2 regions of the Mesorhizobium sp. Cs1299R1N1 genome follow, and region 1 is predicted to be linked to the other one. Evidence: predicted binding sites of a transcription regulator. Region 1 holds the regulator's gene; the other holds the start of a gene.
The links. The regulator PhoB, encoded in region 1, activates phosphate uptake and scavenging genes when phosphate is short. The targets are predictions, from matches to a motif close to TGTCATNNANCTGTCAT.
Positions count from the first base shown of each region.

Region 2: the regulator PhoB is predicted to act here: its motif matches at 1,844-1,860, upstream of phnC (phosphonate ABC transporter ATP-binding protein).

Region 1 covers NZ_JAPYKR010000014.1:105,373-112,520, forward strand. The annotation lists gene pstC (phosphate ABC transporter permease subunit PstC) at 26-1,009, shown strand; gene pstA (phosphate ABC transporter permease PstA) at 1,013-1,864, shown strand; gene pstB (phosphate ABC transporter ATP-binding protein PstB) at 1,861-2,664, shown strand; gene phoU (phosphate signaling complex protein PhoU) at 2,690-3,397, shown strand; gene phoB (phosphate regulon transcriptional regulator PhoB) at 3,417-4,106, shown strand; gene O7A70_RS27060 (ROK family protein) at 4,109-5,356, opposite strand; gene xylF (D-xylose ABC transporter substrate-binding protein) at 5,629-6,669, shown strand; gene O7A70_RS27070 (sugar ABC transporter permease) at 6,813-7,148, shown strand, end outside.
Region 2 covers NZ_JAPYKR010000001.1:486,996-494,143, reverse strand. The annotation lists gene phnD (phosphonate ABC transporter substrate-binding protein) at 1-797, opposite strand, end outside; gene phnC (phosphonate ABC transporter ATP-binding protein) at 908-1,765, opposite strand; gene O7A70_RS02370 (DUF1868 domain-containing protein) at 1,896-2,606, opposite strand; gene O7A70_RS02365 (DapH/DapD/GlmU-related protein) at 2,756-3,373, opposite strand; gene phnL (phosphonate C-P lyase system protein PhnL) at 3,370-4,077, opposite strand; gene phnK (phosphonate C-P lyase system protein PhnK) at 4,127-4,903, opposite strand; gene O7A70_RS02350 (alpha-D-ribose 1-methylphosphonate 5-phosphate C-P-lyase PhnJ) at 4,900-5,811, opposite strand; gene O7A70_RS02345 (carbon-phosphorus lyase complex subunit PhnI) at 5,808-6,920, opposite strand; gene phnH (phosphonate C-P lyase system protein PhnH) at 6,923-7,148, opposite strand, start outside.

The DNA of each region.
Region 1 (7,148 bases):
CTCAACACAAAGAGCCGAGCTTGACATGAGTGCTGTCCAGGAAGCCTTGCCAGCCATTAAGGGCTCGCGCGACGTCATCGTCAGACGCTTCGCGTTAACAGATTCGATCTTCCATGGGCTGACCCGCGCCGCCGCCATTCTCGTGCTGGTGCTGCTTGGCGGCGTCGCCATCTCGTTGTTTGCCGGTTCCTGGCAGGCACTGTCGACCTTCGGCTTCTCGTTTCTGACCAGCGAGAGCTGGAACCCGGTGACGGAGAAATTCGGCGCCCTGGCGCCTATCTATGGCACCATTGTCACATCGGCCATCGCCATCCTGATCGCCGTGCCGCTCGGCATCGGCATTGCCATTTTTCTCACCGAGCTTTGCCCGCGCCCGCTTCGGCGCCCAATCGGCATGGCGGTGGAACTGCTGGCCGGCATTCCTTCGATCATCTACGGCATCTGGGGCCTGTTCGTCCTGGCGCCGTTCCTGCAGACGACTGTGCAACCCTTCATCATCAGTGTTTTCCATGGCATTCCCGGCCTTGGCAGCCTGTTTGCCGGTCCGCCCTACGGCATCGGCCTGCTGACCTCGTCGCTGATCCTCGCCATCATGGTGCTGCCCTTCATCACCTCGATCACCAAGGACGTGTTCGACACGGTGCCGCCGGTGCTGAAGGAGTCCGCCTACGGCATTGGCTGCACGACCTGGGAAGTGACACGTCGCGTCGTCATCCCTTACACCCGCATCGGCATCATGGGCGGCGTCATGCTTGGCCTTGGCCGCGCGCTCGGCGAAACCATGGCGGTGACCTTCGTGATCGGTAATGCGCACCGCATCTCGACCTCGCTGTTCGCGCCGGCAACGACAATCTCCGCGACCATCGCCAATGAATTCACCGAAGCCGTCGGCGACCTCTACACGTCCTCGCTGGTGGCGCTCGGCTTGATCCTGTTCGTCATCACCTTCCTCATCCTTGCCATCGCACGTTACATGCTGATGCGCATCGACGCCCGCACCGGAGCCTGACCGATGTCGACAGCCTCGTCGCTTCACAGCCGCCGCAAGACCAGAAACTCGGTGATGATGACGCTGTGCGTCGCCGCCGCGGGCATCGGGCTTGCCTGGCTGGCACTGATCCTCGGCGCTCTGGTCTACAAAGGCGCAGCCGGGCTCTCCCTTGATGTGTTCACGCAGATGACGCCGCCCCCCGGCGATGCCGGCGGCCTGCTGAACGCTATCTATGGCAGCGTGGTGATGACCGTCATCGCCGTTATCGTCGGCACGCCAATCGGTGTTCTGGCCGGCACCTATATGGCCGAATATGGCCGCTTCTCGAAACTCACCACCGTGGTGCGCTTCATCAACGACATCCTGCTGTCGGCGCCGTCGATCATCATCGGCCTGTTCGTCTACGAATTGATGGTGCGGCCGATGGGGCATTTCTCGGCGATCGCCGGCGCCGTCGCGCTGGCCATCCTGGTCATCCCCGTGGTCGTGCGCACTACCGAGGACATGCTCAACCTGGTGCCGAACGCCTTGCGCGAAGCCGGAACCGCGATCGGCGCGCCGCGCTGGGTGGTCATCAAATCAGTGGCTTACCGTGCAGCACTTTCCGGCATCGTCACCGGCATATTGCTGTCGATCGCCCGTATCTCCGGCGAGACGGCGCCGCTGCTCTTCACCGCGCTCAACAACCAGTTCTGGTCGAGCAATCTCAACGCGCCGATGGCCAGCCTGCCGGTCACCATCTTCCAGTTCGCTCTCAGCCCCTATGAGGAATGGCAGCAGCTGGCCTGGACCGGCGCACTCATAATCACATTGACGGTTCTCGCGCTCAGCATCTTTGCGCGCAGCCTGACCGGACGCAGAGAGGACAAATGAGCCAGATGTTGTCTCCAGACATGACGATTGCCGCCGAGGCAGCCGCCAAGGCGAAGATCGAGGTCAAGAACCTCAATTTCTACTACGGCCAGTCGAAGGCGCTGAAGGACATCACGTTGTCGCTGCCCGAGCGCAGCGTGACGGCCTTCATCGGTCCGTCGGGTTGCGGAAAGTCGACGCTGCTGCGCGTCTTCAACCGCATCTACGAACTCTACCCCAAGCAGACCGCCGAGGGCCAGGTGCTGCTCGACGGCCAGAACGTTCTCGATCGTTCGCAGGATCTCAACCTGCTGCGGACCAAGATCGGCATGGTGTTCCAGAAGCCGACGCCGTTCCCGATGTCGATCTATGAGAACATCGCTTTCGGCGTCAGGCTCTATGAGAAGATCAGCAAGGCCGAGATGGACGGCCGTGTCGAGCAGGCGCTGAAGCGCGCCGCATTGTGGACCGAGGTCAAGGACAAGCTGAACGCCAGCGGTCTCAGCCTGTCGGGCGGCCAGCAGCAGCGTCTTTGCATCGCCCGCACCGTGGCGGTGAAGCCGGAGGTCATCCTGCTCGACGAGCCGGCCTCGGCGCTCGATCCGCTGTCGACCGCCAAGATCGAGGAACTGATCGACGAGTTGCAGGCCGACTACACGATCGTCATCGTCACCCACAATATGCAGCAGGCGGCGCGCGTGTCACGCCAGACGGCTTTCATGTATCTGGGCGAACTGGTCGAATTCGACAAGACCGAGAAGATCTTCACGTCGCCTCGCGAGAAGCGCACGCAGGACTACATCACCGGCCGCTTCGGCTGATATCACGCATACGAGGACCAGGATCATGGCCGAACATACAGTCGCAGCCTTCGACGAGGATCTCGGACAGATCAGCAGGCTGATCAGCGACATGGGCGATCTCGCCGGCACGATGGTCGGCGGCGCCACCAAGGCGCTGCTGAATTCCGATAACGCGCTGGCACAGCGGGTCGTCTCCGACGACGCCATCATGGACGCGCGCCAGCGCGAACTCGACGACCGCGCCATCACCCTGATCGCCAAGCGCCAGCCGATGGCCGACGATCTGCGTCATGTCGTCGGCTCGATCCGGATGGCAGGCGATCTCGAGCGCATCGGCGACCTTGCCAAGAACATTGCCAAGCGCGTCGGCTCCGTCGGCCTCTCCGCCACGCCGCGCGACCTGTCGCATTCGATCGACTCCATGGCGCAGCTGGTGCTGATCCAGGTGCAGGGCGTGGTCGAGGAATACGCGGCCGGCGATGCCGCCGCGCTCGCCAAGCTCAGGAATGACGACGAACGCATCGATGTCAAATACACATCGGTGTTCCGCGAACTCCTGACCTACATGATGGAGGATCCGCGCAACATCACGGCTTGCACGCATCTTTTGTTCTGCGCCAAGAATCTCGAACGCATCGGCGACCACGTGACCAACATTGCCGAGAATGCATATTATGTGCTGACCGGCACGCAACTGCCCGCCAACCGTCCGAAGCAGGACGAGACGGCGATGTCGGTGCCAGCGGCTTGACGGCAGGGATGATCAATCGATGATCGCGCCACGCATCATGGTGGTGGAGGACGAGGAGCCGCTCGGCGTGCTCCTCCGCTACAATCTGGAATCGGAAGGCTACCAGGTCGAGGTGGTGACACGCGGCGACGAAGCCGAGATCCGCCTCCAGGAGAACGTGCCCGACCTCCTGGTGCTCGACTGGATGGTGCCGGCGGTTTCCGGCATCGAACTCTGTCGGCGCCTGCGAATGCGGCCCGAGACCGAGAGGCTGCCGATCATCATGCTGACGGCGCGCGGCGAGGAGAGCGACCGCGTGCGCGGCCTCTCGACCGGCGCCGACGACTATCTGGTCAAGCCATTCTCGACGCCGGAATTCATGGCCCGGGTCAAGGCGCTGCTGCGCCGCGCCAAGCCGGAAGTGCTGTCCAGCGTGCTCAAGGTCGGCGACATCGTGCTCGACCGGGAATCGCACCGGGTCTATCGCAAGAAGAGCGAGATCCGGCTCGGACCGACCGAGTTCCGCCTGCTCGAATTCATGATGCGTCATCCCGGCCGCGTGTTCTCGCGCAGCCAGCTGCTCGACAACGTCTGGGGCGAGACGATCTATATCGATGAACGCACCGTGGACGTGCATGTCGGCCGGCTGCGCAAGGCGGTCAACAACGGCCGCATGCCGGACGTGATCCGCACCATTCGCGGCGCGGGCTACGCGATCAGGGAAGACTGAAATCAGGCTACATTCTTGCCCGGAACGCCGGGCCTCGCCAGCACGCCCGGCGCGAAAATCTCCTGGTCCACGAAGGTCAATGCGCGCATGGCGCAACCTTCGCGGATGAGCGGCAGCTCGTTCGGCTCGGTGTCGAAGGAAATCGATTCCGAATGCTGGCCGCCGGCGGTCTGGGCGATGGCCTCGCGCAAGGCCGGCTCGATCAGGTCGAAGGCGGCGGCGCTGACGCCGACCATGGCGACGGGTGCGGGATCGATCAGCGCGAACAGGCTGCCCAGCCCATAGCCCAGCGCCTCGCCGGCCTTGCGATAGGCTTCGCGCTCCGGTCCGTCTTTCTCCCTTGCCGTCGCGGCGAGTGCCCGCATCTGCGCATCGCTGACATCCGCGACCGGTTCGGCGTCCTCGCCAAGCTGCCTGGCGTTGCGCCAGATGGCGTAGTTGCCGGCATAGGCCTCGACGCAGCCGCGCCGCCCGCAGCGGCAGAGTGCGCCTCCCGGGCGATGGATCATGTGGCCGAACTCGCCTCCCGATGAATGCGTCCCGGTGAACAACTCGCCCTTCAGCACCAGGCCCATGCCGATGCCGTGCGAGAGCAGGATGGCGATGAAGTCGTCGCGGTAGCGTTCGGGGTCGCGCCAGCGCAGCGCCACCGCCATCATGTTGCAGTCGTTCTCCATGGTGGCGGGGATGCCGAACTCGGCTTCAAGTATGTCGGCGAAGGGAATGTCCGTCTGCGGCGTGATCGGCGACCACAGCATCGCACGCGCCTCGGTGTCGGTGATGCCCTGGATCGCCAGTGCGATGCGGGCAATACTACGGACGTCGAGATCGGGGTCCTCGAGGCGCCGCCGCACTATTGCCGTGCATTCGCCGATCAGCGCCTCGCGCGACATGGTCAGCGTGTCCAGCCGGCGCTGTTCCTCGGCGACCACCTGGCCGGAATAATCGATGACGGCGACGGACAGGAAATTCAGCGACAGCACCACGGTCATCACAGCCGCCGCCTCGGGGTTGAGGCCAAGGCCAACCTGCGGCCGGCCGCGTTTCAGTAAACCGGCCTCGTTCGGCTTGCCTTCGGTCAGGATACCCTCGTCGATCAGGTCGGCTGATATCGCCGATATGGTCGAGTGGCTGAGGCCGGTGGTGGCGGCGATCTCGGTGCGCGAGGGCTGACCACCCTGACGCACGGCTGCAATCACCATGGCGCGGTTGCGCCGGCGCAGATCGTCGTGGCGGATTCCGACCGACATGCTTCCCACATCCTCCCCGTCGCCGCGGTTCTTGACACCCCCCTCGAACATCTCCGGCAACGGATCGAATACTGGCAGAAGCGGCAGGAGCTGTCATTTATTTATTGCGGGACTCGAAAAAAGGTTCCCGGCACCTCAAAATCCATCAGAATCGATGTTGACAGTGTTCCGACGATGGATCAGTGTTTTTTCGAGGCTCGAAAAAATAGGGCCTTTGTGCCGGCCTTCGGGCCAGTTTGGTCGCGCCATACGCGGCGCAGGGAGGATATATCATGAAGAGATTCACAGTCGCCATCCTGGCGGGTGTCGCCATGTCGCTGACGCTGGCGTCGGTGGCGCAGGCGAAGGACAAGGTCATCGGCGTTTCGTGGTCGAATTTCCAGGAAGAGCGCTGGAAGACCGACGAGGCCGCCATGAAGAAGGCGATCGAGGCCGCGGGCGACAAGTACATTTCCGCCGATGCGCAGTCCAATCCCGGCAAGCAGCTGACCGATGTCGAAAGCCTGATTTCGCAGGGCGCCAATTCGCTGATCATCCTGGCGCAGGATGCTTCGGCCATCGGCCCAGCGGTGCAGAAGGCGCTCGACGAGGGCATTCCGGTCGTCGGCTATGACCGCCTGATCGAAAACAAGGACGTCTTCTACCTGACCTTCGACAACAAGGAAGTCGGCCGCATGCAGGCTCGCGAGGTGTTCAAGGTGAAGCCTGAAGGCAATTACGTCTTCATCAAGGGCTCGGGTGCCGACCCGAATGCCGACTTCCTGTTCTCGGGCTCGATGGAAGTGCTGAAGGAAGCCATCGACAGCGGCAAGATCAAGAATGTCGGCGAAGCCTATACGGACGGCTGGCTGCCCGCCAACGCCCAGAAGAACATGGAGCAGTTCCTCACCGCCAACGACAATAAGGTCGACGCCGTGGTCGCGGCCAATGACGGCACCGCCGGCGGCGTCGTCGCGGCGTTGACGGCGCAGGGGCTCGCCGGCACCGTGCCGGTCTCTGGCCAGGACGGCGACCACGCCGCGCTCAACCGCATCGCGCTCGGCACCCAGACCGTGTCGGTGTGGAAGGATGCGCGTGAACTCGGCAAGAACGCCGCCGAGATCGCCTCGCAGCTCGCCGACGGCAAGAAGATGACCGACATCGCCGGCACGAAGGACTTCACGACGCCTGGCGGCAACACCGTCAAGTCGCTGTTCCTGACCCCGGTCGCCATCACCAAGGACAATCTCAACCTCGTCATCGACGCCGGCTGGATCAAGAAGGACGAAGTCTGCGCGGGCGTCGCCGCCGGCAGCGTCGCGGCCTGCAACTGAGTTTGACCGCTTGAAGAAATGAAGGCGCCGCGGCCCCCAAGCCGCGGCGTTTTCTCAAAAAGATTTGTGTTTCCGCATCACGCGGATAGCTTCTAGGCTGGGTTCGGCATCCGCGTCAGACGGCCAGCCGGTTGGAGGAAATCATGACCGACACGACGTCCAACCTGCAGGCCGATACCGCGCGCGCTTCGGAACTCGGCGCGGTCGCCCGGTTCCTGAAAGCGACCGAGATCGACACCCGTATGCTCGGCATGATCGGCGCCCTGCTGCTGATCTGGGTCGCGCTGCATGTGATTTCGAGCTTGCGTCTTGGCGTCAATCCGCTCGATTTCGACAGCCGCACGTTTCTGACGCCGCGCAATCTGTGGAATCTGTCGGTGCAGACGTCAGCGGTCGCAATCATGGCCTGCGGCATGGTGCTGGTCATCGTCATGCGCAACATCGACCTGTCCGTCGGTTCCGCCGAGGGCCTGATCGGC
Region 2 (7,148 bases), on a different contig from region 1:
TCCTTCTTGGGCAGGTCGGTAAAGAAGGCGGTCAGCTTGGCGGTCATGTCGTCGCCGATCGCGGTGCGCACGACGAGCGGACCGTTCGGGATCAGGCCCGAACGCCAGACTTCGACGAAATCGTTGGGGTCGACGGCGCCCTTGGCGACTTCCTTGTGGAAGGTGCCGGAGGTGTAGCCGTTCTTGAAGTCGCCTATACCCGAGGAATCGTCGACCGCGACATCGACCTTGCCGTCACGCACGGCCAGAACGTTGTTTTCGTGGCCGCCATTGAACTGGGTCGAAGCGAAGAAGGTTTCGTTCGAGGCGCCGGTGGTCTTCGGAATCTGGGTCAGCGGGATCAGGTAGCCGGAGGTCGAATCCGGGTCGGCATAGCCGAGCTTCTTGCCCTTGGCCGACTTGATGTCGGTGATCCCCGAGGTCTTCAGCGCCAGGCCGACGGAATAATAGCCGGTGGCGCCGTCGGTCTGCTGGGTGGTGAGGATCGGGGTGACCGCCTTCGGGTCCTTGATGTAGACGCTGGCATAGCCGGAAGCGCCGAGTTCGGCGAAGTCGAGCGTGCCGCCGAGCAGGCCCTGGATGACGCCGTCATAGTCGGCGGCCGGGAACAGCGAAACCTTCTCGAAGCCGAACTCGGCCTTCAGGTGGTCGGCCAGGCACTGGTAGTTACGCAGCCGGTCGGTTTCGTTTTCGCCGCCGAGGATGCCGACGCGAAATTCCTTCATATCGGCGGCGTGGGCCATGCTGGTGGCCATGGCGAGCACCGAAACGGCACCGAAAACCATCTTCCTGAACATTTGCTATCTCTCCTGTAGGTTCCGGCCCCGCGCCGGCAGCGTTCTTGATCTTGACAAGTGCCCTTGACGCGGGCGGACGATCCAGGCTGCTCGCTATGCCCGTAGTGGGCTCAGTATCCCGGGAATGCGGGTTCGAGCGGTCCGGCGGATGCGGCGATCTTCTGCTTGAAGGCAACGCTGGTGGAGGTGATGACCTCCGATATCTCACCACCGTTGCTGTCGGCGCCATAGACTAGACGCACCGCTTCGCGGTTGAGCTCTTCGGGCGGCCCGTCGAAGACGACCTTGCCGGCGGCCATGCCGATGATGCGGTTGCAATAGGTGCGGGCGGTATCGAGCGTGTGCAGGTTGGTGACGACGGTGATGCCTTCGCGCAAATTGATGTCCTGCAGCGAATCCATCACCACCTTGGCGTTGAGCGGGTCGAGCGAGGCGATCGGCTCGTCGGCGAGGATCACCTTGGGCTGCTGCATCAGGGCACGGGCAATCGCGACGCGCTGCTGCTGACCGCCCGACAGGGTGCCGGCGGGTTGAAGTGCCGTACGGGCGATGTCGAGCCGCTCGAGCGCGGCGACCGCCTCGGCGCATTCGGCGCGCGAGAACATGCCGAGAAGGTTGGACAGGGTCGAACGGTGATTCAATTTGCCAAGCAGCACGTTGGTGAGCACATCGAGGCGCGGCACCAGGTTGAACTGCTGGAAGATCATGGCGCAGTCGCGCTGCCAACGCCGCAGCGGCGACCCGCGTAGGCGGGAGACCTCGGCGCCGTCAAAAAAAATCGACCCCTGGCTGGGGTCGACAAGACGGTTGATCATGCGAAGAAGCGTCGACTTGCCTGCACCCGAACGACCGATGACGCCGACCATCTGCCCCTGCGGGATCGAGATGTTGACGTCGCTGACGGCGGTGTTCTTGCCAAATCGTCGGCTGACACCGCGAATTTCGAGCGTGGCAGAGCTTGCTGACATGGGCTGGTTCCAGTCCGGTCCATATTGATCGTCAGGCACTCGCCTAACGCAGCCACATGAACCTGCCATGTCGCCAGCATGTCAGTTTTGTTACGCTCCACAGATACGACGGCCGGCGTCCTGCCGGCGATCAGCCGAGCACCAGCAATTCCTCGAAATGCTCCATGTCGCGGAATGCGCAGAAGGCGGGGGCCTTGATCTCGATCAATGGGGCCTCCCGGCCGAAAAGCGCCAGGCTCTCATCAAATAGCGCCTGCCATGCGGCGGCCCTGTCGTCAGCAAGACGCTGGATCTGATAAGCGAAGGTGATGTGAAAGACGTATTTGTCGTGATCGGGGTGCCGGTAGCCGAACGGCACGGCCAGCGCATCGCGCCATGCACGCATGATGCGCACATCCTCGTCGGTCGCGCCGGCAACGGTGAGCCCGGTCGGCACGATCTCGAGCACCTTGATGTTGAACGGACCGGCGCCCTGGAAACCCCTCAGGCGCTCCAGATAGAGGCGGGTCATGGCGTCGATGCCGGTGTCGAGCGGCACGTCCCGTGGCCAGTAAGGCAACCGGCGGCGATATTCGATGATGCCCTGGAAGAGTGTCATGTGCAGGCTGGAGACAGGCGTGAAGGCAAGGCGGTCGGCGTCCGGCATCGCCATCATCCGATCGCGCACAGCGAGCACCACGGCTTCGGATGGCGAGCCGCTGACCAGATGGCTGACGACGGTGTTGCCGGGCTCGAGGAGAAAGTTGCCTGACGCGTCGTAGCGCGTGCCGAGATGCGCCGGCGGCGTCGGATTGGAGCCGGCAAAGAATACGGCGAGCGAGGGTCTGACGGTGTCGAGCATGGCGATCTCCTTGGAACACCCGCGTCCTGCCCCGGTGATGTGTCAAGGATATGAAACAGTGTCGCTCATGACGTCGATGTGAGGGCTATGTCTCCTTGCCTGCAACAATTGCGAACGGAAAACCGGTTCCCACTTTTTCTGGAACTGCTCTATCCCTCGTATTTCTCCAGGAACGCCTCGGCCGAGAGCTCGCGGAAGTCGTCGAGCGAGGCACGCAGCCTGGCATGGTCCCAGTCCCACCAGGCAAGCGCCTGGTAGCGCTCGGCGGTGCGACGGTCGAAGCGCTCGCGGATCGGTTTGGCCGGCACGCCGGCGACGATGGTGTAGGGCGCGACGTCCTTCGAGACGACCGCGCCAGCGCCGACCGCAGCACCATCGCCAACGGTGACGCCGGGCAGGACGGTCGAGCCGTGGCCGAGCCAGGTGTCGTGGCCGATGGTGACGCGTTTGGCGCGACGCTCAGCGAAGAAGTCGCTCTCGTGCTCGGCGTCGTCCCAATAGTCGGAGGCACGGTAGGTGAAATGGTGCAGCGTCGGCCGCCATGTCGGGTGGTTGGTGGCGTTGAGGCGCACGCTGGCCGCGATGTTGGCAAACTTGCCGATCGTCGCGCACCAGACTGCGCAGTCCTGCATCATGTAGGAATAGTCGCCGAGTTCGCTTTCCGAGACCCGGCTGCGGTCGGCGATCTCGGTCCAGCGGCCGAGCGTCGAGTTGTGCACCTCCGCTGTTGGATGGATCAGCGGCGTTTCCGACAATTTCCTGGTCATGCGGCGAGTTTTCCCGGAGCGAAGGCGGTGACGTCGATGACGCGGTCGGCCACCGCCTCGCGCACTTCGTGGTCATGGAAGATGCCAAGCAAGGCGACGCCTGCCGCCTTCTTGGCGGCGATGAGTTCGATCACCACGTCGCGGTTCGTTGCGTCGAGCGATGCGGTCGGCTCGTCGAGCAGCAGGATCGGATGTTCGGTGATGAAACCGCGCGCGATGTTGACGCGCTGCTGCTCGCCGCCCGAGAAGGTTGCCGGCGGCAGCATCCATAGTTTTTCCGGCAGGTTGAGCTGGGCCAGCAAGGAGCGTGCCCTGGCCCGGGCTGCCTCGCGCTCCTCGCCGCGTTCAACCAGTGGTTCGGCGACGACATCGAGGGCCGAGACGCGCGGCACGGTGCGCAGGAATTGGCTGACATAGCCGATCGTTTGCCGGCGCACGGCAAGCACGGTGCGTGGGCTGGCATGGGCGAGATCGATCAACCCATCCTCGTGCGTGACGATGATCTGGCCTTCGTCGACGGCGTAGTTGCCGTAGAGCATCTTCAGGATCGAGCTTTTGCCGGCACCGGACGGACCGCCGAGCACGGTGCATTCTCCGGCCTTGATCGAGAACGAGACCCCCGCGACGACGGGCAATTTGATGCCGTCGCGCAGATGCATGGTGAAGCTTTTGGCGACGTCGGAGACAACGAGAGGGGTCGGCATCAGAAGGTTCTCCAATCGTCAATCGTCGGCGGGCGTACAGGCGCCATCATCACACCTGCAAAATCGAGGAAACGAGCAATTGCGTGTACGGCGCGCGCGGGTCGTCGAGAACGCGGTCGGTAAGGCCGCTTTCGACGACGCGGCCGTCCTTCATCACCATCATGCGCTGTGACAGAAGCCGCGCCACGGCAAGGTCGTGGGTGACGACGATCGCGGCAAGGCCAAGGTCGGTGACCAGGCCGCGCAACAGGTCGAGCAGGCGCGCCTGCACGGAAACGTCGAGGCCGCCGGTCGGCTCGTCCATGAACACCAGCCGTGGTCCGGTGACGAGATTGCGGGCGATTTGCAGGCGTTGGCGCATGCCGCCGGAAAAGGCGCGCGGTTCGTCGTCGATACGGTCTTCCTCGATCTCGACGCGCGACAGCCAGTCGACGGCCGTGGCGCGGATCTTGCCGTAGTGACGGTCGCCGACCGCCATCAGACGCTCGCCGACATTGGCGCCGGCCGAGACCGTCATGCGCAGGCCATCGGCCGGGTTCTGGTGGACAAAGCCCCAGTCGGTGCGCATCAGGAAGCGGCGCTCGGCCTCGCTCATGCGGTAGAGCTCGCGAAACTGGCCGTCGCGCATGCGGTAGCTGGCGGTGCCGGAGGAGGGCAGCAGCCGCGTCGACAGGCAGTTGAGCAGCGTCGTCTTGCCGGAACCGGATTCACCGACGACAGCCAGGACTTCGCCCGGCCACAGGTCGAAGGTGACGTTGTCGCAGCCGACTCGCGAGCCGTAGAACTTGGAGAGCGCCGAGACGCGCAGCAGCGGTTCGTCGATCATTGCGCCGGCTCCATGTTTCCTGGGGCAAGATGGGTTTCGGGAGCAAGGTGGCCGCGATGGCCCTCTTCACGCCGCTTCTCGCAGTAATCGGTGTCCGAGCAGACGAACATATGGCCGCCATGGTCGTCGAGGATGACCTCGTCGAGATAGACATTCTCGGCCGCGCACAGCGCGCAGGGTTGGTCGAAAGTCTGCACCTCGAACGGATGATCCTCGAAGTCGAGGCTCACCACATCGGTGAAGGGCGGCACGGCGTAGATGCGCTTTTCGCGGCCGGCGCCGAACAGCTGCAGGGCCGGCGAGCGGTGCATCTTGGGATTGTCGAATTTCGGCGTCGGCGAAGGGTCCATCACATAGCGGCCCTCGACCTTGACCGGATAGGCATAGGTGGTGGCGATGCGACCGTGCTTGGCGATGTCCTCATAGAGCTTCACATGCATGAGGCCGTATTCCTCCAGCGCATGCATTTTCCGCGTTTCGGTCTCGCGCGGCTCGAGGAAGCGCAGCGGTTCGGGGATCGGCACCTGATAGACCAGCACCTGGCCCGCGGTGAGCGGATGCTCGGGAATGCGGTGGCGGGTCTGGATGATCGTGGCGGTGGCGGTATCGGTGGTCACCGCGACATTGGCTACTTTCTTGAAGAAGGCGCGGATCGATACGGCATTGGTGGTGTCGTCGGCACCCTGGTCGATGACCTTCAGCACGTCGTCGGGGCCGATGATCGATGCCGTGACCTGGACGCCGCCGGTGCCCCAGCCATAGGGCATCGGCATTTCGCGCGAGGCGAACGGCACCTGGTAGCCGGGGATGGCGATGCCCTTGAGGATCGCCCGGCGGATCATCCGCTTTGTCTGCTCGTCGAGATAGGCGAAGTTGTAGGTGGCGATGTCGGTGGATTGCGCGGTCATTCCGCTGCCTCCTTCTTTTCTTCCGCCTTTGCTGGATTTTCGCGGGCCTCATATTCGGCGCGCATACGGCGCACGAGGTCGAGCTCGGCCTGGAAGTCGACATAGTGCGGTAGCTTCAAATGCTCGACGAAGCCGGTGGCCTGGACATTGTCGGAGTGCGAGATGACGAACTCCTCGTCCTGCGCGGCGGCAACGATGTCCTCACCGAGTTCGGAGGCACGCAGCGCCCGGTCGCAGAGCGCCATGGCCATTGCCTTGCGCTCGCTCTGGCCGAAGACGAGACCGTAGCCGCGGGTGAATTGCGGCGGCGCCTTGGCCGAGCCCTTGAACTGGTTGACCATCTGGCATTCGGTGACGCGCACCGTGCCGAGCGGCACCGCGAAGGGCAGTTCGGGAACGTCGAGTTCCAGCTCGACCTCGCCGATGCGGATCTCGCCGACGAAAGGATGGTTGCGGGCATAGCCGCGCTGCGTTGAATAGCCGAGCGCCAGCAGAAAACCCTCGTCGCCGCGCGATAGCGCCTGCAGGCGGATGTCACGTGCCATCGGGAATTCCAGCGGCTCGCGGGTGATGTCGCCGGGAACATGGTCCTGCGGCATGTCGCCGTCGGGTTCGATCAGGCCTTCGCGGGCGAGGATCGCCGAGACACGCGGCATGGGCTCGGTCTGGCCGGCGCGCTGCACCGGTTCGGCGACGCCTGCGCCGGCGGCAAGCTCCGGGTCGAGCAGGCGGTGCGTATAGTCGAAGGTCGGACCAAGCAGCTGGCCGCCAGGCAGATCCTTGTAGGTCGCCGAGACGCGCCGTTCGACCAGCATCGCACTGGTGTCGATCGGGCTGGTATAACCGAAGCGCGGCAGCGTGGTGCGGTAGGCGCGCACCAGAAAGATCGCCTCGATCATGTCGCCCCGCGCCTGGACGATGGCGAGTGCGGCCAGCTCACGGTCATAGAGCGAACCTTCGCTCATCACCCTGTCGACGCCGAGCGCCAGCTGTTCGACGATCTGGTCGAGGCGCAGCGCCGGCACCGAGCGGTCGCCACGCCGGCGGTCGGCAAGCAGGCTGTGAGCGTTGGCAATAGCGGCTTCGCCACCTTTTACCGCGACATACATCTTCAAGCCTCCATCGTCTTGATGCGCGTCGTGCGCGGCAGGCAGGCTATGCCGTCCGATGTGGCGAGGATGATGTCGACGCCACGCGGAAAGCGCTTGTTGTTTTGCTTCCACTGCTCGACGAAGTGACGCGGCATCTGTGCCGGCGCGATCGTGGCGCTGGTTTCGATGCCGGGGCCTTCGAGCAACAGCGGGGACCCTGAAGTGAGGTCGCCGACCTGCAGGATC